3 regions of the Bradyrhizobium sp. SZCCHNR2028 genome follow, and region 3 is predicted to be linked to each of the others. Evidence: predicted binding sites of a transcription regulator. Region 3 holds the regulator's gene; each other region holds the start of a gene.
The links. Region 3 encodes LexA, which represses DNA repair genes until DNA is damaged. Its sites were predicted from a motif close to TGTTCNNNNTGTGTTCNG; they were not measured.
Positions count from the first base shown of each region.

Region 1: the regulator LexA is predicted to act here: its motif matches at 4,899-4,916, upstream of QX121_RS26570 (YifB family Mg chelatase-like AAA ATPase).
Region 2: the regulator LexA is predicted to act here: its motif matches at 3,287-3,304, upstream of QX121_RS12285 (helicase-related protein).

Region 1 is NZ_JAUHJF010000022.1:4,590-12,304, forward strand. Features, by position in the region: gene QX121_RS26550 (aminotransferase class I/II-fold pyridoxal phosphate-dependent enzyme) at 1-200, shown strand, start outside; gene QX121_RS26555 (DNA translocase FtsK) at 212-2,686, shown strand; gene QX121_RS26560 (outer membrane lipoprotein carrier protein LolA) at 2,810-3,643, shown strand; gene QX121_RS26565 (DUF2336 domain-containing protein) at 3,663-4,733, opposite strand; gene QX121_RS26570 (YifB family Mg chelatase-like AAA ATPase) at 4,963-6,504, shown strand; gene QX121_RS26575 (Panacea domain-containing protein) at 7,019-7,585, opposite strand.
Region 2 is NZ_JAUHJF010000006.1:56,780-64,494, forward strand. Features, by position in the region: gene QX121_RS12285 (helicase-related protein) at 1-3,146, opposite strand, end outside; gene QX121_RS12290 (DUF3108 domain-containing protein) at 3,593-4,372, opposite strand; gene rpmB (50S ribosomal protein L28) at 5,014-5,322, shown strand; gene QX121_RS12300 (DUF2235 domain-containing protein) at 5,664-6,926, shown strand; gene QX121_RS12305 (hypothetical protein) at 6,987-7,235, opposite strand; gene QX121_RS12310 (transcriptional regulator) at 7,393-7,629, opposite strand.
Region 3 is NZ_JAUHJF010000001.1:113,220-120,934, reverse strand. Features, by position in the region: gene QX121_RS00580 (LysR family transcriptional regulator) at 1-405, shown strand, start outside; gene glp (gephyrin-like molybdotransferase Glp) at 638-1,849, shown strand; gene lexA (transcriptional repressor LexA) at 2,056-2,754, shown strand; gene QX121_RS00565 (hypothetical protein) at 3,014-3,454, shown strand; gene QX121_RS00560 (hypothetical protein) at 3,678-3,896, shown strand; gene QX121_RS00555 (ComEC/Rec2 family competence protein) at 3,851-6,142, opposite strand; gene QX121_RS00550 (hypothetical protein) at 6,282-6,494, shown strand; gene QX121_RS00545 (glutamine--tRNA ligase/YqeY domain fusion protein) at 6,518-7,715, opposite strand, start outside.

The DNA.
Region 1 (7,715 bases), on a different contig from region 3:
TCGCCGATCGCGGCGGCGACGAGGAGGTGACGCTGCGGCTGTATCGCGACGCCGGCGTGCGGGTTGTGCCCGGCAGCTACCTGGCGCGGCCGCAAGCCGACGGCTTCAATCCAGGCGTCGGCTATATCCGGCTGGCGCTGGTGGCCGATGCCGACTCCACCGGTGAGGCGTTGCACCGGCTGGTCGAGGTCCTGGGATAGTCGCGGGGCTGATGCAGATGCCGGCGATCGAACGAGTCATTCCCCTGGTCAACCACCTGCCGACGTCGCTGCGCGACGCGCTGGTGCGGCGGCTGCGCGAGCTCGCGGGCCTCGCGCTGATCGGCCTGTCCGGCATCGCCGCGGCGGCGCTGATGACCTGGTCGGTGCAGGACCCGAGCCTGAGCCACGCCACCTCGCGCGCGATCCGCAACATCGTCGGCTATCCCGGCGCGATCGGCGCCGATCTCCTGATGCAGATCTTCGGCCTCGGCGCCATCATGGTCATCCTGCCGATCGCGATCCGCGGCTGGCGCATGATGACGCATCGGCCGTTCGATCGCGAGGCGCTGCGCTTCGGCGCCTGGGTGCTCGGCGCCGTCATCGCCGCCGGACTTGCCAGCTGCTGGCCGCGCTCGCACGCCTGGCCGCTGCCGACCGGTCTCGGCGGCGTGGTCGGCGACGCCCTGGTGCGCGCACCGGCCGTAGTGTTCGGGCCGCCCGGTGTGATCTATCGGCTGGTGCTCGGCGCCCTTCTTCTGGTTGCGATGATCGGCTGCCTGCTGGTGGCCGGCGGCATGGGCGCGAAGGAAGCCGATCCGAGCCTGCTCGCGGATGAGGACGACGACACGCCGCTGGCCGACCCCGAGGACGACGACGACCGCAAGGCGATCCGGCTCGGCTGGGTGTTCCACGCCATCATGAGCGCCAAGGCGCAGGTCGTCTGGTTCCTGAGCACGGCCTACCGCGCACTGGTGTCATCAGGCCCGCAGCCGCGCGCCGCCGCCGCAAGCCGGCAGGAGCCGAGCCTGGGCCGCGGCCAGGGCAAGCCGACGCTCGCGCCCGAGATGGACGAGCACGGCGGCGACGAGGACGAGGCCGACGAAGGCGAGGACGAAGAAGAGGAGGAGGAGCCCGCTCCCCGCGCCCGCAAGAAGCCCGCGGCCAAGACGCCGGCGCGCAAGTCCAACGACAAATACGACCTGCCCTCGGTCTCGATGCTGGCGGCGCCGAAATCCTCCGACCGCCAGCCGCTGTCGAAGAGCGAGCTGGAGGCCAATTCGCGCGCGCTGGAAGGCGTGCTGCAGGACTTCGGCGTGCGCGGCGAGATCGTCAAGGCGCATCCCGGCCCGGTCGTCACGCTGTACGAGCTGGAGCCGGCGCCGGGCATCAAATCGTCGCGCGTCATCGGTCTCGCCGACGACATCGCCCGCTCGATGAGCGCGCTGTCGGCGCGCGTCGCCGTCGTGCCCGGCCGCAATGCCATCGGCATCGAGCTGCCCAACGCGCATCGCGAGAAGGTGTACCTGCGCGAGTTGCTCGTCGCCAAGGAGGCCACCGAGAGCGTCGCCAAGCTGCCGCTGTGCCTCGGCAAGAACATCGGCGGCGAATCCATCATCATCGATCTCGCCCGCACCCCGCACATGCTGATCGCCGGCACCACCGGTTCGGGCAAGTCGGTCGCCATCAACACCATGATCCTGAGCCTGGTCTACCGGCTGCGGCCGGACCAGTGCCGGCTGATCATGGTCGATCCGAAGATGCTCGAATTGTCGGTCTATGACGGCATTCCGCATCTCCTCACGCCGGTCGTGACCGATCCGAAGAAGGCCGTCGTCGCGTTGAAATGGGCCGTGCGCGAGATGGAGGAGCGCTACAAGAAGATGGCCAAGCTCGGCGTGCGCAACATCGACGGCTACAATGCCCGTCTCGGCGAAGCGCGCGCCAAGGGCGAGGAGCTGACCCGCACCGTCCATACCGGCTTCGACAAGGAGACCGGCAAGGCGATCTACGAGGAGGAGAAGCTCGACCTCGATCCCCTGCCCTACATCGTCATCATCGTCGACGAGATGGCCGACCTGATGATGGTCGCCGGCAAGGACATCGAGGGCACGGTGCAGCGCCTCGCCCAGATGGCGCGCGCCGCCGGCCTGCACGTCATCCTGGCGACGCAGCGCCCGTCGGTCGACGTCATCACCGGCACCATCAAGGCGAACTTCCCGACCCGCATCTCCTTCCAGGTCACCTCCAAGATCGACAGCCGCACCATTCTCGGCGAGATGGGCGCCGAGCAGCTGCTCGGCCAGGGCGACATGCTCTACATGGCCGGCGGCGGCCGCATCAGCCGCGTGCACGGCCCGTTCTGCTCCGACGAGGAGGTCGAGAAGGTCGTCAAGCACCTGAAGACACAGGGCTCGCCGGAATATCTCGAGGCGGTCACCGCTGAGGAGCCGAGCGAGGAGGATGGTGCCGTGTTCGATGCCACCGGCATGGGCGGCGGCGGTGGCGACGACCTGTTCTCCCAGGCGGTCGCCGTGGTCAAGCGCGACCGCAAGGCCTCGACCAGCTACATTCAACGCCGGCTGCAGATCGGCTATAACAAGGCCGCTTCGCTGATGGAGCGGATGGAACAGGAAGGCATCGTCGGCCAGGCCAACCACGCCGGCAAGCGCGAGATCCTGGTGCCCGAGGAGGAAGGCGGATTCTGACGGCCCCGATGGCCGCAGAAACGCCGTTTCGGTGCCCGATCTTCACGCGATTACGATCACGCTGCCCGCCCGATCCGGGATAGAACGCGTAAAACTCAGGACGTCGTTTTGAAAAGCTCCTTGTTGAACAGCACGTTTTCGTATCACGCAGCTTCGCGCGGGCGCCGGATCTGCGCCTGGCTGGTCGCCTGCGCCGTGACGACATGCTCTGTCGCCGGTGCGTCCGGTCACGCCGCCGCGCAGGGCACGCCGGCTCCGAAATCAGGCCCGAAGAGCGGCTCCCAGCTCAGCGCCTCCGACCAGCAGCGCTCGGGCCAGAGCCCCTCGACCACCCAGACCGCCCCGCCCAACCCGATCATTCCCGATCCCCGGCGCAACGTGCCGGCCAGCATCTTCACCTCGTTCGACGCCAACCAGAAGGCGCAGGCGGCCAAGGTCAGCGCCTATCTGTCGTCGCTGCAGACGCTGGTCGGGAACTTCGTCCAGGTCGGCCCGGACGGCAGCAAGACCAAGGGCGATTTCTACATCCAGAAGCCGGGCAAGGTCCGCTTCGAATACGAGCCGCCGACGCCGATCGACATCATCGCCGACGGCTCCTCGCTGGTCGTGCGCGACCGCAAGCTCGCGACCCAGGACGTCTATCCGCTGTCGCAGACGCCGCTGCGCTATCTGCTGTCGGACCGCATCGACCTGCTCAAGGACACCAACGTGATCGCGGTCGCGGCCGACGACCTCTACGTCACGATCACGATCGAGGAGAAGCAGGCGCTGATCGGCACCAGCCGGCTGATGCTGATGCTCGGCGTCAAGGACGGCCAGCTCAAGCAGTGGACCGTGACCGATCCGCAGGGCTACGACACCACGATTGCCGTCTACAATCTCGATACGACCAAGAAGCTCGATCCGGCGATGTTCAAGATCGACTTCACGGCCTATCCGAGCACGCCGCCGGGCTGACGCCGCCTCTCGCGCTCGCTCAGCGCGATTCGAGCCCGCGCACCTTCCATTGCGCTTCGGACAATGCAAGCTTCTCGAAGCGCTTGCGCGCCTCCTCGAGGTCATCGGCCGGAAGCGCGTCGCAGCCGGGCCGGCCGCGCAGGATCATCGACGTCGTCGCCCAGCTCAACCGCGCCGCCTTGCAGGCCAGCAGCAGATCCGTGAGACGGTCCTCCTCCAGCAGCGCTTCGATCGTCTCGATGGTGACGACGCAGAGCAGCGCCAGCGCTGCGATCACGGCAGGGAAATCGCCGGTGGCGCAGAAGCGGTTGACGGCGGAGTCGCCGAGCTTTCCGGTGCGGCTGAGGGCGGCAACCTCGGCCTTGACCTGCTGATAGTCCCAGATCGCGCGCATTGCCGCGCCGGGCGAGCGGGTCGGCGTCGCCTGCAGGGTGGCGCGGGTCGCCGGCGGTGCGGCCTTGATGAAGCGGGCGCGGGCGCCCTCGCTCGCCGCGGCGACGAAGGCCCGCGACAGCTTGGCCGGCAGATCGGTGCGCAGCGCGAGCTTCTCGGCGAGATCCTCGTCGCGCTCGGCGATCTTGAACAGGCTGCGATAGCCATCCTCGGACAGCCGGGCGGAGAGGTTCTGTGCCAGCGCCATGCGCACCGCCGGAAAGCCGCGCGCGATCAGCTGCGTCGTGAGATTGTCGCCGATGCCGCGTCGGCTGGCGAGCGCGACGAGATGCGCCGGGCTGCCGGTGCGGATGAACTCGGCGAGGTCGCGCTCGGTCAGCACCGCCGCCTTGGCCAGCATCGGTCCGGCGACGCGCAATTCGGGGTGAACGGCGAGCAGCCGCGCGGTGGCGTAAGGCGCGCGCTCGACGCCGGCGAGCGCCATGCTCAGCTCGGCCAGCAGCTCGGTCGCGACCTGCGGCATCAGCCGGGCGAACATCTGGTCGTAGAGATCGAGCTGCTCGGCGGGCGCCGGCCGCGGACCGGCCAGGAACAGGCTGGTGGTCCGGCGCAGCAAGTCGGTGGCGAGCTCGGACACCGTCCGCGCATCACCGGCGGGCGTCTTGGCGGTCGGAGCTGCCGCAGGCGCTGGAGGCATCGCACGTCCCTCGTTGGGCGCCTCTCGGCCGTGACAGAGGCGCGGGTCGATCATCAATTGAGGAAGAATGCGAAGGCCGGACTAAAGGGGCGTTAAGCCCGGCGGACGGAGCTGCAACCCGCGCGGCTGTCGTTAATGGTTTGCAGCGGGGCGCGGCAACGACAGTGTTCCCGTATTGTTCTTGCGAACAATCCCTGCTTCCGCTAGCTTGGTCGCTGGGAGGGGCATCATGGTCCAGCGCGTTTCCACCGTCGCCTTCGAGGGGATCGAGGCCCGCGCGGTCGACGTGCAGGTCCAAGTCGCGCCCGGTCTGCCGGCCTTCGCGATCGTCGGCCTGCCGGACAAGGCGGTGTCGGAAGCGCGCGAGCGGGTGCGCTCGGCGCTGATCGCCTCCGGCCTGGCGCTGCCGGCGCGGCGCATCACCGTGAACCTCGCGCCGGCCGACGTGCCCAAGGAAGGCAGCCATTACGATCTGCCGATCGCGCTGGGGCTGATGGCCGCGATCGGCGCCATTCCGCCGGATGCGCTCGGCGGCTTCACCGTGCTGGGCGAGCTCGGCCTCGACGGCTCGATCGCGCCAGTCGCCGGCGTGCTGCCGGCGGCCATCGGCGCCAATGCGCGCGAGGAAGGATTGATCTGCCCGGCCGCCTGCGGCGCCGAGGCGGCATGGGCGAGCCCGGACTTGCAGATCATCGCGGCGAGCTCGCTGATCCAGATCGCCAACCATTTCAAGGGCACGCAGGTGCTGTCGCGGCCGCAGCCGAAGATCCAGGAGGCACCCGCAAGCCTGCTCGACCTGCGCGACATCAAGGGCCAGGAGAGCGGCAAGCGCGCGCTCGAGATCGCCGCTGCCGGCGGGCATCATCTGCTGATGATCGGCTCGCCCGGCGCCGGCAAGTCGATGCTGGCGGCGCGGCTGCCCTCGATCCTGCCGCCGCTGTCGCCGGCGGAGCTGCTGGAAGTCTCGATGATCGCCTCGGTCGCCGGCGAGATCGAGGGCGGCGCGCTGACGTCGCGCCGGCCGTTCCGCAGCCCGCATCATTCCGCCAGCATGGCGGCGCTGACCGGCGGCGGCCTGCGCGCCCGCCCCGGCGAGATCTCGCTGGCGCATCAGGGCGTGCTGTTCCTCGACGAGCTGCCGGAGTTCGATCCGCGCGTGCTGGATTCGCTGCGCCAGCCGCTGGAGAATGGCGAGGTCTCGATCTCGCGCGCCAACCACCGCGTCACCTACCCTGCCCGCTTCATGCTGGTCGCCGCGATGAATCCGTGCCGCTGCGGCAACGCCTTCGAGCCCGGCTACGCCTGCAAGCGCGGCCGCATCGACCGCTGCACCGCCGACTATCAGATGCGCATCTCCGGCCCGTTGATGGACCGCATCGACCTGCGCATCGAGGTGCCCGCGGTCACCGCCGCCGACCTGATCCTGCCGCCGTCCAAGGAAGGCTCGACCGAGGTCGCGGCCCGCGTCGCGGCCGCGCGCGACCTGCAGCGCGCCCGCTATGCCAAAGCCGGCCTGCCGCACATCCGGACCAACGCCGAGGCGCCGGCCGCCGTGCTCGACGAGATCGCCAGGCTCGATGCGCCCAGCCAGAAGCTGCTGCGCGAGGCCGCCGAGACGATGCGGCTGTCCGCCCGCGGCTATCACCGCGTGCTGCGCGTGGCGCGGACGCTCGCCGATCTCGATCATGCCGAGACCATCGGCCGGCTGCATCTGGCCGAGGCGCTGTCGTATCGCGCGCTGGCCGAGGACAGTCGCCATGCGGCCGCGTAGATTTACCGCTGAGCTCAAGACGCGATCAAGCTTACCCTGTCGCATCGATAGTCAGAGGAAACTCAATGGCAACCGAAGCGCCACTACAGGATATCCCGAATTGTGAGCGATTGTGCCGGAGTCAACAACCAGCGTAGTTTTTGACCTTTCGTGGCGTCTGGAGGGAAGCGCAGATTCCTTCTAGAATCTTTGCGACCAAAGCTTCCGAGGCTGGGTCACGTGGTACGAACAGGCCAGCAGCCACCCCGGCGGCAAGTGCCGCTCCACTCTCGATTCGAGCCTTTCGATAGAAAATGTAAGAATCCTTTGTGATGAACGGATGGTCCCCAACTCCAAGCCGTGTAGTTCCGTCGCACAGATGATTCTGCCATTCAGTTACGGAGACAATAATGTGATTACCAGCCTCGCACGCGTCCGTGCAGACTATGAAAAGGTGCTTTCGGTTGGGATCGTTGTAAGTGCCGGATGGTAACAGTAACGTCTGGCACCTGCAGGCAACGTACGTCGCCATGGCTCATCCACGAAGTGACTGAAAAACCTTGTCCAGATATCTGTTTTCCTCAATCAGTGAGGCTTGTACGTCCGCGTCCTTGAATCCAAGAGCAGTTAGTATGCGCTCTACCGGAATCGGCTTCGAACTCCCGTTAGGGTCCTCCCATTCGGGAATGTTGTTACGGTCATGGGTATAGTTGACCAGCTGCCATTTACCCATCTGCCCGAACTCATTCCATACCGCATCTAAGCACTGGATATCTGCATCGCTCAGCTCATCAAGCTCGCCAATATCAATTTGCTTCTTGGCTCCGATAAGATGATTGGCGCGGTCTTCCAAGAGTTCGGACCAGCCACAGGCCTCCAGATCATATTCACCATTTGCGTGGCTATACGTGGTGGAGTTTACGGGCCCATGCGGCATCGAAACTCGCGGCTCATCCAGTATCGGGAATCCGAATGCTTTTAGGCTTTGTCTATCAGACAGATAGACCAGCTTGATCGCCTTCAAAATGTTGAGGGCGTTCTGGCCATTTCTTGCAATAAAGAATGCGATGACCTGTGAGGCCTTTCTTGCATTAAAGGTCATAGGAAGAGCCCCTCTGCAAGAGGAAAAGAACGAAACAAGAACATAGTCTCTATGTAAACTATAGTTTTTCAGTGTCAACGGATATAGGCCGATTCTCCGTCAATAGTATTTTTGTCAATTTCTCGTTACT
Region 2 (7,715 bases), on a different contig from region 3:
CGCGCCTCGCCGCCCTCGGCCGGGGTCGTCCCAGCGGCCGCCTGGCCGCGCTCGTGCTGCGGACGGTTGGGCCGGCCGCGATGATGATGGTCGTGGCGCGGCCTGCGCTCCTCCGAGCGCCCGCCCGGCCGCCAGACCTCGACCAGGACGGGCTCGGCGGCAGCAGCGGCCTCGGCCGGAGAAGCCGCGGTCGCGGTAGATCCAGCAGCAGCTTCAGTCCCGGCAGCTTCAGCCGAAGCATCGCCGATGCTTGCTGCCTCGTGCGCGACGACCTCAGCGGCTTCTGGCTGCGGCGCATCCGCAGCAACGGCGGTTTCCGCCTCGGCGACGACGCTTTCGGCAACCGTCTCGGCCACGGACGCCTCGTCCGCCGCATCCGGCGTGACGAAATCGACGGTCGGCAGCGATGCCAGGGCCGACACCGACGCGGTTTCCGCCTGCTCCTCGCCGACCGCCGCGGGCACGGCGACGGTCTGCTCGGTCACCGGAGCGACGGCGGCCTCCGCGACGGTAGGAACCTGCTCGTCGGCCGGCTCGCCGGCGACAGGCGCGAGGTCCTCGCCCGGCACGGCCTGCGCTTCTGCCGACTCAGCCGGAGCGGTTTCCACAGCAGCAGCCTCGGCAGCAGCAGCCTCGACGGGCTTCTCAATCGGCTTGGGCGGCAGGGGCGGACGCTTCTCCATGCGATAGCCGAGCGCGCGCAGGATCGAGGCGAAGTCCTCGCCGGCCGAGCCGGTGAGCGAGGTCATCGCCTGCGTCACCACGAAGCCGCGGCCGTCGAAGGCGCCGGCGGGCTTTTCGCCCGGTGCATTGTCGCGCCAGGCCAGGGCGGGACGAATCAGGTCGGCCAGCCGCTCCAGGATGTCGACGCGCACCGCGCGCTCGCCCGCCTGCTTGTAGCCGAGCACGCGATAGGCATCGCGCGGCAGCGCCTTGTCGACCGGGAACGAGGTCCGGCCCGAGCTCGCCAGATGCTGCGCGCCGGTCAGCGCGGACATGTCGACATTGCCCTGCTTCTCGGCCCACAGCAGCGCAGCGAGCGCGCGCGCCGCCGGCTTGAGCAGCGCCGGGACGTAGATGTGATAGGCGCCGAAGCGCACGCCATATTTGCGCAACGTGGCGCGCGACGGCTGGTCGAGATCCTTCATCTCGGCCGCGATCTTGGCGCGCTCGATGACGCCGAGCGCCTCCACCAGTTGGAACGCGATGCCGCGGCCGATACCGGTGATGTCCTCGGCCTTGGACAATTCGAACAGCGGGCCGAGCAGCTTCTCGATATGCGTCTTCAGCCAGAGATCGAGCCGCGCCTGCACCTTGTCACGCGCAGCACCCGTCAGCCGCTCGTCGGCGATGATGCGCAGGCGCGGATGCAGAGCGTCGTCGGCCGCGACCAGCTTCGCGACCGCGTCGCCGGTCCAGCGCACCGTGCCGTCGGCGGTGAGCACGATGTGCTCGTCGGGCGCGCTGGACAGCTTCTCGGCGCGCGCCTCGATCTCGCCGGCCAGCGCCTTCTGGGCAGCAGCCTGCAAGGCCTTGGCCTCCGAGCCGGCTTCGGCGGCGTCGGGCGCGAAGGTGAATCCATCCAGACGGCCGATCGCGTGCCCTTCAACGATCACTTCGCCGGTCTTGCCGATTTCCGTATTCAAAACACTGTTCTCCCGCAGGCGCCGCATCAATACACTGGTACGACGATCAACGAAACGCTCCGTGAGCCGTTCATGAAGGGCGTCTGACAATTTATTTTCGAGCTCGCGGGTAATCCCCTGCCAATAATCAGGGTCGCGCAGCCAGTCTGGCCGGTTGGCCACGAAGGTCCAGGTACGAATCTGTGCAATCCGCCCCGACAGCGTGTCGATGTCGCCATCGACGCGGTCGGCCTGATCGACCTGTGCGGCGTACCAGGCGTCCGGAATACGCCCCTTCTGCATCAGGAAGCCGAACACGGTGGTCACCAGCTCCGCATGGGCGGCCGGCGACAGCCTGCGATAATCGGGGATCTGGCAGGTCTCCCAGAGACGCTCGACCGCGGCCGCGCCATGCGCCATGTCGCGCACCTCGGCGTCGCGCGCGGCATGATCGAGCACGCGCAGATCCTCCGCGATCGGCGCGCGCGTCAGCGCCTCATGCCCCGGCGCGATCGCCAATGAGACCTGAAGCGCGCTCAAGGACGCGAAATCAAGCCTGGAGTTCCGCCATTGCAGCACCTTCACGGTATCGAAGGTGTGGTTCTGGAGCGCATTGACCAGCTCGGGCTCGAACGGCGCACAACGCCCGGTGGTGCCGAACGTGCCGTTGCGCGTCGCCCGTCCGGCACGGCCCGCGATCTGGGCAAACTCCGACGGCGTGAGCCGGCGGAACTGATAGCCGTCATATTTGCGGTCGGACGCAAAGGCGACGTGGTCGACGTCGAGGTTGAGCCCCATGCCGATCGCGTCGGTGGCGACGAGATAGTCGACGTCGCCGTTCTGGAACATCGCCACCTGCGCGTTGCGGGTTCGCGGCGACAGCGATCCCAGGACCACAGCGGCGCCGCCATGCTGGCGGCGGATCAGCTCGGCGATGGCGTAGACCTCGTCGGCCGAGAAGGCCACGATGGCAGTCCGGCGCGGCTGTCGCGTGATCTTGCGGTCGCCGGCGAATTCGAGCTGCGACAGCCGCGGCCGCGTCACGGTCGATACGCCCGGCAGCAGCCGCTCGATGATGGGGCGCATCGTCGCAGCCCCGAGCAGCAGCGTCTCGTCGCGGCCCCGCCGGTTGAGGATGCGGTCGGTGAAGACGTGGCCGCGCTCGAGATCGGCGGCGATCTGGATCTCGTCGACGGCGAGGAACGACACGTCGAGATCCCTGGGCATCGCCTCGACGGTCGACACCCAGTAGCGCGGGTTCTTCGGCTTGATCTTCTCCTCGCCGGTGATCAGCGCAACGGCCTCGCTGCCGACGCGATCGGCGATCTTGTTGTAGACCTCACGCGCGAGCAGCCGCAGCGGCAGTCCGATGATGCCGGAGGAATGCGCGAGCATGCGCTCGATCGCCAGATGCGTCTTGCCGGTGTTGGTGGGGCCGAGAACGGCGGTAACGCCGCTTCCGGGAGCACGGTCGGACGCGCGCTCGAAAGGCGAGGCTGCCGAAGAAGACGAAAAAGCCATTCGTTAAATTGGGTCTCGAGGCCGGCGTTGCAGGCGCGCGGGTCAGGCGCGATGGATGCTGGATTTATCGTCGTTCTGAGAGGCTGCGATCCTCACACCTGTGTCACATTGCTACGCATATAGGGACGCAGCTTAAGCTTCGGAACGCCTTGAGAACGAATCACGCCCGAATCGCTGACTCCAGCGCCTTTCCGGCTTCGTTCACCGCAACATCTCGCGCCGCGCGATCAAGGCAGCACTAGATCAAGTTTTCACGGTCTCGACAAGCAACGCTTTCGCGAGGGAACTGGCGCTGTTTTCGAGCAGACCCGAGTCGAATCAGAATCGGCGAAGAGTCAAACGGATTCACGCGAGCCGTCGTTCAGGCCGCGCGCCGGACACATGCTGGCTTTCCGGGCGGCCTCGCAATGACGGCGCCGGCTGGACAACGAGGATTCCGCCGCGCGCTACTGCGTTTTCGCGACGTGCGGCGAGGCCTGGGTGATGAAGGAGGTCGCCTCGAGCATCGCCTTGCCGAAAGAGGTCGGAATCACGACCCGGAACGGCACCAGGATGCGCGTGCCCGCGAGCGGCACGAAGAAGATCTCCATGTTGCGGGCCTGGGCGAGATATTTGATCACCGGCCGGTCCGGGATGTAGCCCGCAACCGGCGTGAAGTAGACCGCGCAGACCAGCGCCGGACCACGATAGCCTTTGTCTGCCTTGACGTTCTCCATGCGCTTGTAGTCGAGCTTGAGCTCGTAGCGCATGCGGCCGTCGAACACGGGCGCAGCGCCGCGGCACGAGTCCGGCGACAGCAGCTCGCCATTGCCCGGCACCCGCACCAGCGAGGCCGTCATCGGATCGAGCACGCCGCGCTTGTGGGCATCCGTTACCGGGATGCGGTCGGGATCGACCGGCGGCGTCGGCTCGATGGCGAAATCCTTCACGGTGCCGTTCTGCAGATTGATGCGGATCTGCTCGGACTTCTTTCCCGTGGTGGTCGAGGCCTGGTAGCTCTGCCCGACCAGGGCGCCGTTGACGACGCGCCCCTGCACCGACCCGGTGCCCGATCCTTGGGAGAAGCTCTTGAGCAGGCCCGCGGTGCCGCCCTGAGCTGCGGCGCCGTACTGATCATCCCCGATTTCGACCGCCCAGGTGCCCTTGCCGACGGGGATGCCAGCCAGCGAAGCCTCATATTGGGCGTCCAGCCGGGCCTGTGCCCAGGCGCCGTGGGGGGCCAGCAGCAGGAGCGCCGCGATGGAGCCGGCCACCGCCAGGCGCCGGAAACGGAAGAAGGCCGTGCTGTTGGTCACGTCGAAATGGTCCTGCCGATCCGCTTGTCGGGCCCCGGCCCCTGTGCCGCGCCACTGCTGTTACTTACGCCAAAAACGCTCCTGAACAACGCGAACCGGTCACATCCTGGCCGATTGTCCAGCGCTTTACGTCCGGCTCCGCTTCCGGCGAAGCCGCATCGGGCGGCCCAAACTCCCCGTGAGCCCCTGCAATCCGCCGGGCTCGACGGGCCGATTTGACGCGCCATCGCGCGAACGTCCACTCATCACGCCCGAATACGCCCTTTATGTGGTCTCCGGCGATCGGCTATGATGTTGATTGTACGACGTCTTTCGGAGAAAAACGGCCATGCGGACGCCTATGGCCGGACGCCGTGCCGCGGGCGCAAATACCGCCGCCGTGAAGCGAGGCAGCCCTGCGATTCGGCGCGTGGCTAAGGGGCCACCGGCCCCATCCCTCAAAACCTTGACGAAAAGCCGCATCCCCCCTATAGGACCGCATCTCCCAGAGACGAGCTGGACGAGTTTTGGACCCCCGCGGCCCGCCGACACAGGCGGACGAAGGGTGCGGGGATGAGAGAGGATTTACTGCCATGTCGCGGCGCTGTGAACTGACGGCCAAGGGCCCCCAGGTTGGCCACAAGGTCAGCCACTCCAACATCAAGACCAAGCGGCGCTTCCTGCCGAACCTGTGCAACGTGACCTTTATCTCGGATGTACTCGGCCGCAACGTGCGCCTGCGCGTCTCGACCAACGCGCTCAAGAGCGTCGACCACAATGGCGGCCTCGACGCCTATCTGCTCAAGGCCAACGCTGCGGCGCTGTCGCCGCGCGCGCTGGAGCTGAAGCGCGCCATCGAGAAGAAAGCGGCGGACGCTGCCCCGGTCGCCAAGGCGAGCTGAGAGAGCAAGCCGAAATCCACGATTGATGCAGAAGCCGGACGCGTCACAGGCGGGGCTTCGAGCGAAGCGAGATATCGAAACGGCCGGATCGAGAGATCCGGCCGTTTTGCTTGCGGATGCCGTGACCAGCCGACAACTCTGGACACGGCAGCCGGCGCGGGGCGACCGGACACGTCGAGTGACCATCCGTTCGTACGGCGGCGCCATTCAATCACTTCGCTATGTCCGTCGCGCGGCGCGCAACAGCGACCCAGACGAAGTGCCATAGGAACCGACCTCCCCAACACCAGCCCGATGCTCTACACTCGTTGCGGTAGCATTATCGCGGACATTCCTTTGTCATGAAGAATATTGTCATCTGCTGCGACGGCACCGGCAACGAGATCAGCGAAAACATCTCGAACGTGCTCAAGCTCTATCGCTGCCTGCGCAAGACCGACAAGACGACGCCACTCCAGGCCGTGTTCTACGATCCTGGCGTCGGCACCCTGACACAGCCGGACAGCTGGCATCGCTTCAGGGCCAATTTCAACATGGTGCTGGGGCTCGCCACCGGGTACGGCCTCGACGACAACATCATCAGGGCCTACTGCTTCCTCGCCACGCATTACCAGCAAGGCGACCGCATCTTCATGTTCGGCTTCTCACGCGGCGCCTACACCGTGCGCGTGCTTGCCGGACTGATCCACAAGGTCGGGCTGATCTCGCCCGATCAGATCAATCTCGCCGGCTCGGGCGTGATCGCCTACAAGAAGTACTCCTCCGACAATCCGAAGGCCGGACGCGGCATCACCACCGAGGTCGAGAGCACCGAGGAGGAAGGGCCGATTCCCGAGAGCCGCGACGACCAGGCCGCGCAATTCGCGCGCATCACCTCGACACGCTGGCCAACGATCCATTTCGTCGGCGTGTGGGACACGGTGGCCAGCGTCATCGTGCCGCGCACCGACCGGTTCCTCGCCCTCCCCAGCCTCGAGGAGCTCGCCTTCTCGATCGAGAACCCGAGCGTGAAGATTTTCCGGCAGGCCGCTGCGATCGACGAACGGCGCTGCATGTTCCGGCTGAAGCCGTGGAACATGCCGCAGACCTTCACGCCGAACCGCTTCAACAAGGCGCATGCTGGACCGCAGGACGCCAAGCAGGTGTGGTTCGCCGGCGTACATTGCGACGTCGGCGGCGGTTATCCCGAGGCGCAGTCGGCGGTCTCGAAGTATCCGCTGCTGTGGATGATCGACGAGGCGGTCGAGGCGGGGCTGGCGGTCAATCCGCGCACGGTGAACCAGCTCGCCTGGGGCGTGCAGCGCAAGAACAGCCCGTTCTCCTATGTGGCGCCGAGCATCCAGGGCCCCCTGCACGATTCGATGAGGCCGGCCTGGCGGCTGCTCGAATGGCTGCCGAAGAGCGCGACGTACAAGGAGTGGCCGGAGCGCAAGGCGCGTTTCGGATTCTACATTCCGAATTGCGAGCCGCGCTTCATTCCCGAGGGCGCGTTCATCCACGAGAGCGTGCTGATGCGGATCGCGGAAGCGCAGGACTACCGGCCCGTCAATCTGCCCGCGTCCTATGAGCGCGTACCGCTTCCGGTCAAACAGAAGGCGGAGTAGCAGCAACAGCGCGTTGCGGGTCGAGCAGCGTCTTCGGAGGCTCGCGCGTGGCGGATCGCCTCAGATCATGCGCAGATGGATGACGCCGTCGGTCACCTCGCCACGGGCGAACTGCTCGCGCGCCATCTGCTCGAACGCCGTGCGGTTTCGCTGCAGATAAGCGAACGCCTGATTGCGTGTGCCGAAGCAGGTCTCGAGATGACAGACCTGCCGCGTAGCGCCGATTGCAAGCGCAAATGCGATCGTCTGGCCTCCACGCTGCGTCTCGTCCTTTGCAATGCGAACGTCTGTAGCTGTCAACTTGGCCACGTCAGCCTCCTCGGTACGAAGGTCGGATCTGTACGCGGGACGCGGTTGAGGCGTAATGATCAGGCATGGATCGCCCGTGTGTTCGAGCACCAGCAACGGATCTGAAGTTCCGATAGTTCCACCGGCAGCCGACGTCGGAAGGCGAGATGAAGCAGCCCTAGCGAGCGACCTTCTTCCGCCGCTTCGGCGCAGGCGCAGCAACAGGACCCGCTTGCGCAGCTTCCGCTTCCTTGGCGAGCCGCAACACGCGCAGCCGCTCCATGTTCTTGCGGACCGCCGTCGCGCGCTGATCCCATTCGGCGCGCGCCTTCGCCCCGTCCTCGGCGGCGACGCGCTGGCGCTCTGACCGCGCAATGCTTTCGGGGGAGCGTTCTGACATCTTCTTGGTGGCCATCGACTGATCCTTCCGGAGATGCGGGTTACCGTCGAGACGCAGAAAGCCCGCTCAATACAGGATCGAGCGGGCAAACCAGCCATTTC
Region 3 (7,715 bases):
AAGCGCATCGCGATGAAAACGCCGATCAGCCTCGCCGACTATCTGTCGCTTCCCCACGCGCTGGTGACGCTGACCAACAGCCTGCAGGGCTGCCTGGAGGCGGCGCTTGACGAGATCGGGACCGAGCTCAACGTGGTCTCGGCCTCCTCGGATTTCCTCAGCGTGCTGGCGACGGTGGCCGCGTCACCGGTGATCACGACGATACCGACCAGGATGGCAAAGCTCTACGGGCCGCGGTTTGGGCTGACGCTCTGTCCCGCGCCGTTGAAGCTGCGGCTGCCGGCCGTCTCGATGGTCTGGCCGCTGCAGCTCGATCGTGATGCAGCATCGGTCTGGCTGCGGAACATGGTGGCGGATATCCTGCACACGACCGAGCGCGCCGCCTGTCGCGCGGCTGCTGGATAGAACGCGGGGCGGGAGCTAATCGGAACGGCGCATCGGCCAACGCCTTGGCACTGCGGTCGACCTTCTGCGCACTGATTGCAGGGTTTCTCGCGCGGTCGTGAGGCAGCGGCCCGGACGCGGCCAACATCAGACGATCAGAAGGCAGGAAGCGGCCTGAGCCCTTGGCCGGGCCGTGCGCGTTCGGTTAGAAGGCGACTCATTCGATCTGCCGTCTCCGTCCGAAGGAACTCTCATGGCCCTGATGCCGGTGTCTGATGCGTTGTCCGCCGTGCTCGCCGGCGCCGAGCCGCTGGCCGAGGAGCTGGTGACGCTGGACGAGGCCCATCACCGCATCCTGGCCCGCGACCTCGCGGCGCTGCGGACGCAGCCGCCCGAGGCGATGTCGGCGATGGACGGCTACGCCGTGCGCGCGGCGGACGCAGCCCAGGCCAAGGTGCGGCTGAGGGTGATCGGCGAGGTCGCGGCGGGGCGGCCGTTCGATCGCGTGGTCGGACCCGGCGAGGCGGCGCGCATCTTCACTGGTGGCGTTGTCCCTGAGGGCGCCGACGCGGTGGTGATCCAGGAGGACACGATCGCCGAAGATGGCCACGTCGTGATCACCGAGGCCGCGATCAAGGGCCGGCACATCCGGCCCGCCGGCGTCGACTTTCATGAGGGCATGGTGCTGCTGAAGGCGGGCCGCCGGCTCAGCGACCGCGACCTGTCGCTGGCGGCCAGCATGAATCATCCGGCACTGCCGGTGCGGCGCCGGCCGAAGGTGGCGCTGCTCGCCACCGGCGACGAGCTCGTGATGCCTGGCTCGACGCCCGGCCCGGGCCAGATCGTCTATTCCAACGGCTACGCCCTGCGGGCGCTGGTGCGCAGCGAGGGCGCGACACCGATCGATCTCGGCATCGCCGCGGATACGATGGAGGCCACGATCGCCGGGATCCGGCGGGCGCGCGAGGCCAAGGCCGACATCCTGATCACGACCGGCGGCGCCTCGGTCGGCGATCACGACCTCGTCAAGCAGGCGCTCGAAGCCGAGGGCGTCGAGATGGCGTTCTGGAAGATCGCGATGCGGCCGGGCAAGCCGATGATGCACGGACGGCTCGGCGACATGAGGGTGATCGGACTGCCCGGCAATCCGGTGTCGTCCTATGTCTGCGCCATCCTGTTCCTGGTGCCGCTGATTCGGCGGCTGCTCGGCCGCGACGAAGCTCGCATGCCACGCGAGACCGCCCTGCTCGGCCGCGAACTCGGGGCCAACGATTCGCGCGAGGACTATCTGCGGGCGCAGCTCGAGGAGCGCGCCGACGGCACCCTGATCGCAACGCCGGTGACCCAGCAGGATTCGTCGCTGCTCGGCAATCTCGCGCTCTCGCAGGCGCTGGTGATCCGGCGGGCGTTTGCGCCGAAGGCCGCCGCCGGCAGCCCGTGCGAGATCCTGCGCCTGCCGAGCTAGGCCGTTTCCCCCGGCAAAGCCCGGTCCGTTCACTACAATTTAAGGATTGCGGAACACACATCGAACATATAGTGTCCGTTCATGATTTGTTTTTAGTATGTTGCGGGCGACGCGATGATGGTCCGACTCCAAGGCGCTCTCAGCCGGTTTGTGCTCAAGGCGCAGCTCCTGGACTCGGACGACAACAAACTGGGGACCAGGTCGAGATGCTGACGCGCAAACAGTACGAACTTCTGCGGTTCATCAACGAGCGGCTCAAGGAAGCCGGCGTGCCGCCGTCCTTCGACGAGATGAAGGATGCGCTCGATCTGCGCTCGAAGTCCGGCATTCATCGCCTGATCACGGCGCTCGAGGAGCGCGGCTTCATCCGCCGGCTGCCCAACCGCGCCCGCGCGATCGAGGTGATCAAGCTGCCCGAGCTGTCACAGGCCGCCAACAACCGCCGCGGCTTCACCCCATCGGTGATCGAGGGCAATCTCGGCAAGGTGCGCACCAGCACTCCCGCGCTGGACGATGGCGAGCGCCCCGTCGCAGTGCCGGTGATGGGCCGCATCGCCGCCGGTACCCCGATCGAGGCGCTACAGACGCGCAGCCACACCATCAGCGTGCCTGCCGACATGCTCGGCAACGGCGATCACTATGCGCTTGAGGTGCGCGGCGACTCCATGGTCGATGCCGGCATCCTCGACGGGGACATGGCGCTGATCCAGCGCAACGAGACCGCCGACACCGGCGACATCGTGGTAGCGCTGATCGACGATGAGGAAGCGACGTTGAAGCGCTTCCGCCGCCGCGGCGCATCGATCGCGCTGGAGCCGGCCAACACCGCCTACGAGGTCCGCATCCTGCCGCCGAACCGGGTGAAGATCCAAGGCAAGCTGGTCGGGCTGTATCGCAAGTACTGATCGCGGACGCGATCGGTCGATCGGCGACGGGCGCACGCGCTTCGCCGCCGATCGAAATTGGTCACGCGCGAATGCACCTCAGGATGTGCAGCGCGGCATGCTCAAACGCTTGTGATCGCCCGCGGGCGCACGCGGTGCAGATCAGCGCAGAATTGCCGTGAAGCGCGCGCTAACATCACCATCGATGTCCACTCTGATAGAGGCCTGCGCCTGTCCGGGGGGAGCGTGGGTCGGCTATCTCTCAACGAGGAGCGATCCGATGTGTGACTACAGCCTCCATGCGGTTGCGTCCCGTCCCGCCAAGGTCGGCGAGACGTTGATCTCGACGACGTTTCGCGGCACCGCCACCCGCGGCTTCGCCCTCGAGAGCGAGCCGACCGTCGCCGTCTGCATGCTGCCCGGCACCGAGTTGGCATTTGTCGAGGACGTCCGCTACGACAGCCGCTGGCTCTGGACCCGGACGATCCGCGAGCGCGTCGCGAAGTTCAACAGCATCGAGACGCACATCCCCGATCGCCATCACGACGCGATCGAATTCGCCGACGGCCGCCACGTGCTGGTGACCCAGCTCTGCGAGGGCCAGCGCGTCACCGTGCTACAATTGCCGGTCAGCAAGCAGCCGGCCGAGCGCCGCCCGGGCGTGGCGGAGGACGTTCCGGCTTCGCAGGCCACACCGATTCGCCGCATCAGCATCACCTGAGCGCCTGCGCGTCCGCATTTCTCTCGGTCATGAGCGAGCTTTCGGCCGGGGGAGATTTGGTTTCTGCAAGCGCAAGGTCCTTTCGGGCGAACCTCACGCTCCGGCATCGCATCGAATAGGAACGACATCCCTCGGCCGGCATTGTGTGCCGGGGGAGCTTGCCGCCGCGGTCAACAAGATCGATTGGAACAAGGCCGACCGGATCACCGAGCCCGGCCGCTACATGCTTCCGTTCGGATGGCTAACGGTCACGGTTGATGACATCGCCGTCTGGCAACGATATCCGGGCGCTGCGTTCACGCTGGTCGAAGGTCCCTCGCTGTTCGATGGACCCGACGACACCGAGTATCATCTCAGCACGTTGTATCATCTCAGCACGTTCGAGCTGTCCGGCGCTCAATCCTGCTCGCCCTGCTCCGTCTCCGGCGGCGTCGCGTCCTGAAGCCGCGACACCGGCGCACGCGGCGTCAGCGTCGTGTCGAACTCGCCGGCCTCGGCGGGCGCCGGCCACCACGGGCGGTCGGTGCCGCCGGCGCGCACCGGCGTGACGGAGAAGCCGGTGCCCCGCTGCACCAGCATCAAGGCGCCCTGCTGCTGCAGGCGCTGGCGATCGATGACGGCCGCCGCGCAGGATGACGGCGCGGCGCGCGCGGTGACGATCAGCGCGGCACGGGCGCAATCATCTTCGAGCGCCTCGGTGCGCAGGGTCAAGGCGGCGAATCGGCCGTCGAGCATCGCGACCACGCAGCCCGCCTCGTCGCAGGAGACGCCATCGGCGAGCGATGAATCCGCCGGCAGCCGGGCATCGGCGTCGGCCGCGAGCCACTCCTTGGTGGCGAACACGTCCTTGCCGGTGCGCATCACATGCAGGCGCCCGTCACGGCCGCGCACCGCCACCGCGCGCCCATCGCCGGCGATCAGCACGTGGGGCAACGGCGTCGTGGCGGCCCACGCGGTGGCCACCACGAGCCCGACGGCACCCGACCAGCGCAGCGGTGTGCGCAGCAGGCCGATCAGGATGACGCCGAGGCTGGCCAGGATCAGCGGACCGATGCCGAAGCCCGGGATGCGCCCGACCGCGCCAGGCAGCGCCGCCACCCAGCGCGTCACCGCGATCATCCAGTCGATGCCGAGGCCCATCAGCGTCCACCAGGGACCGTCGAGCCCGAACGGCGCCGCCAGCAGGCCGAGCAGTCCGGCGGGCATCACCAGCACCGAAACCACCGGCATCGCCGCGAGATTGGCGAGCACGCCATAGGGCGTGACGCGATGGAAGTGGAACGCGGCATAGGGCGTGGTCGCAAGCCCCGCGATCAGCGAGGCCAGCAGCAGCATCGCGAGCTCGCGGCCGCCCCACAGCGCGATGCGCTGCGTCGTGGAGCTGTCCGGCGTCGCAAACAGTTTGGGCAGGCCGAACTGCACCAGCGCGACCAGGCCGAGCGTCGCCGCGAACGACATCTGGAAGCTCGGATGCACCAGCGCTTCGGGTGCTGCGATCAGCACGATCATCGCCGCGACCGCGAGCGTGCGGAAGGTGACGGCGCGGCGATCGACCATGACCGCGATCAGCACCACGGCCGTCATGAAGAACGATCTCTGCGTCGCGACCTCCGCGCCCGACAGCAGCAGGTAGAACGCCGCCGCGACCAGCGCCGCCGCGGCCGCCCATTTCTTGATCGGATGGCTGATAGTGAGGCCGGGGATCAGCGCAAGCAGCGCGCGCACGGCGAAGAACACGACGCCGGCGACGACGGCCATGTGATAGCCTGAGATCGACAGCACGTGGCCGAGGCCGGAGACGAACATCGCATCGTTGACATCGGGCGTGATGGCGTCGCGCCGGCCGGTCAGCAGCGCGGTGGCGATGGCGCGCTCATCGCCCGTCAGACGGGCGCGGATGCGTGCGTCGATCGCATCGCGCAGGCCCTGCATGGCCGCCGCATAGCCCAGGCCGAAGCCGGCGGCCTGCGGCGGCGTCGCCGTCGTGATCGCGCCCATCACGAAGCCGGAGGCGCCGATGCCCTGGAAGAACATGTCGCGCGCGAAGTCGTAGGATCCCGGCCGCACCGGGGCCATCGGCGGCAGCAGCCGCGCCTTGAGCTGCACGAAGCTGCCGACCTCGGGCGCCGTGCCCTTACGCACCGCGAGCCGCACGCGCGCGAGGCTGATGCTGCTGCGCTGGCTCTCCATCGCGGCGACGCGCAGCACGATCCGATCGCTGCGCTCGCGAATGTCGCGCGCCTCGACGAAGCCGGACAGCGCCACCGAATACAACGGCCGCGCCAGCACTGGATGAGCGACACGCGCGGTCTTGATGGTCGCCGCGGCAAAGCCGCACGCTGCAGCTGCGATCATCACGGCAACCGGAAACATCCGATGCCGCCGCATCATGATGGCGACGATGCAGAGCAGCGCCGCGGTGGTGGCGGCGATCCAGAGCACCGGCTCGTGATCGGCGGTGAAGTACAGCGCGATGCCGGCCCCGAACGCCACCGGCACCCAGGGCAGCAGCCGGCCTGCCCCGGCCTCCTCGACCGCCCAGCTCTTCAGGCGGGCGGCGAATGCCGACGACGCGCCGGCCCCGATCGCGGGCCAGCCGCCGGCCAGCGCGCCGCGCGGCGGCCAGACATCGGCCATCGCGCCCGCGATCCCGCGACGCCCTCCCGGCGGCCTGACCGGCTCCGCCATTGCCCACACCACCCGTTACTTCACGGGCATGGAGGCTAGCGAAACCACGGGGAATCCGACTAGCGGAACGGAACGAGAATCCAATCCCGGTGCCGGGAACGTCATTGGAACTTTCGGCACCGCACGGGCTTATGCGGGTATGGACCACCATGACAATGACGATCCCTTTGCCGACCTCGCGCTCGACACGGCGATCCACCTGCGCTGGACGTTGCGGGACATCAAGGCCCACCGGCTCACGCTCTCCCCCGTCGCCGACGATGATCTCTCGCTCCTCGCGGAGCGCGGCCTGGTGGAGGTCAGCGATGGCGTGCCAACGCTGACCGAGGCCGGCCTCGCAGCGATCAATTGAGCTGCGGCTGCGGTCTCCCCATCTCATCCCTTCGCGACCTCCTTCGCAAAGGTGTCGCGCAGGCCGATGGTGCGGTTGAACACGAGCTTGTCGGGCGTCGAATCCGGATCGCGGACGAAGTAGCCCTGGCGCTCGAATTGCATCGGCGCGTCCGAATTGCTCTCGGCGATCGCCGGCTCGATGCGCGCGTCGGTCAGGACCTCAAGCGAGTTGGGACTGAGATCGGCGGTGAAGTCGGCCGCATTGGGGCTCGGATTGGCGAACAGCTGGTTGTAGAGGCGGATCTCGGCGGTCAGCGACTGCGCAGCGGGCAGCCAGTGCATCGTCGCCTTGACCTTGCGTCCATCCGGCGCGTTGCCGCCCTTGGTCGCGGGATCATAGGTGCAACGCAGCTCGACGATCTCGCCGGCGTCGTTCTTGATGACGTCGCGGCACTTGATGAAATAGGCGTAGCGCAGCCGCACCTCGTTGCCCGGCGACAGCCGGAAGAACTTCTTCGGCGGGTTCTCCATGAAGTCGTCCTGCTCGATATAGAGCTCGCGGCCGAAGGCGATCCTGCGCGTGCCGGCTGCGGGATCGTCGGGGTGGTTGATCGCCTCGAGCTCCTCGACCTGGCCTTCCGGATAATTCTCGATCACCACCTTCAGCGGCCGCAGCACGGCCATCCGACGCAGCGCCGTGCGGTTCAGCTCCTCACGAATGCAGAATTCGAGCATGCCGACGTCGACGATGCTGTTGGCCTTGGCGATGCCGATGCGCTTGATGAACTCGCGCACCGCAGCCGGCGGCACGCCGCGCCGCTTCAGGCCGGCGATGGTCGGCATGCGTGGATCGTTCCAGCCTGAGACATGGCCGTCCTGCACCAGCCGCGTCAGCACGCGCTTCGACAGCAGCGTGTAGGTCAGGTTGAGCCGCGCGAACTCGTACTGGTGCGGATGCGACGGCACCGGCAGCTTGTCCAGGAACCAATCGTAGAGCGGCCGGTGGTCCTCGAACTCGAGCGTGCAGATCGAGTGCGTCACGCCCTCGATCGCGTCCGACTGCCCGTGGGCGTAGTCGTAGCTCGGATAGATCTTCCAGGCGTCGCCGGTGCGCGGGTGATGGGCGTGCATGATCCGGTACAGCACGGGGTCGCGCAGGTTGATGTTGCCGGCGGCCATGTCGATCTTGGCGCGCAGCACGCGCGCGCCGTTCGGGAATTCGCCGGCCTTCATGCGCCGA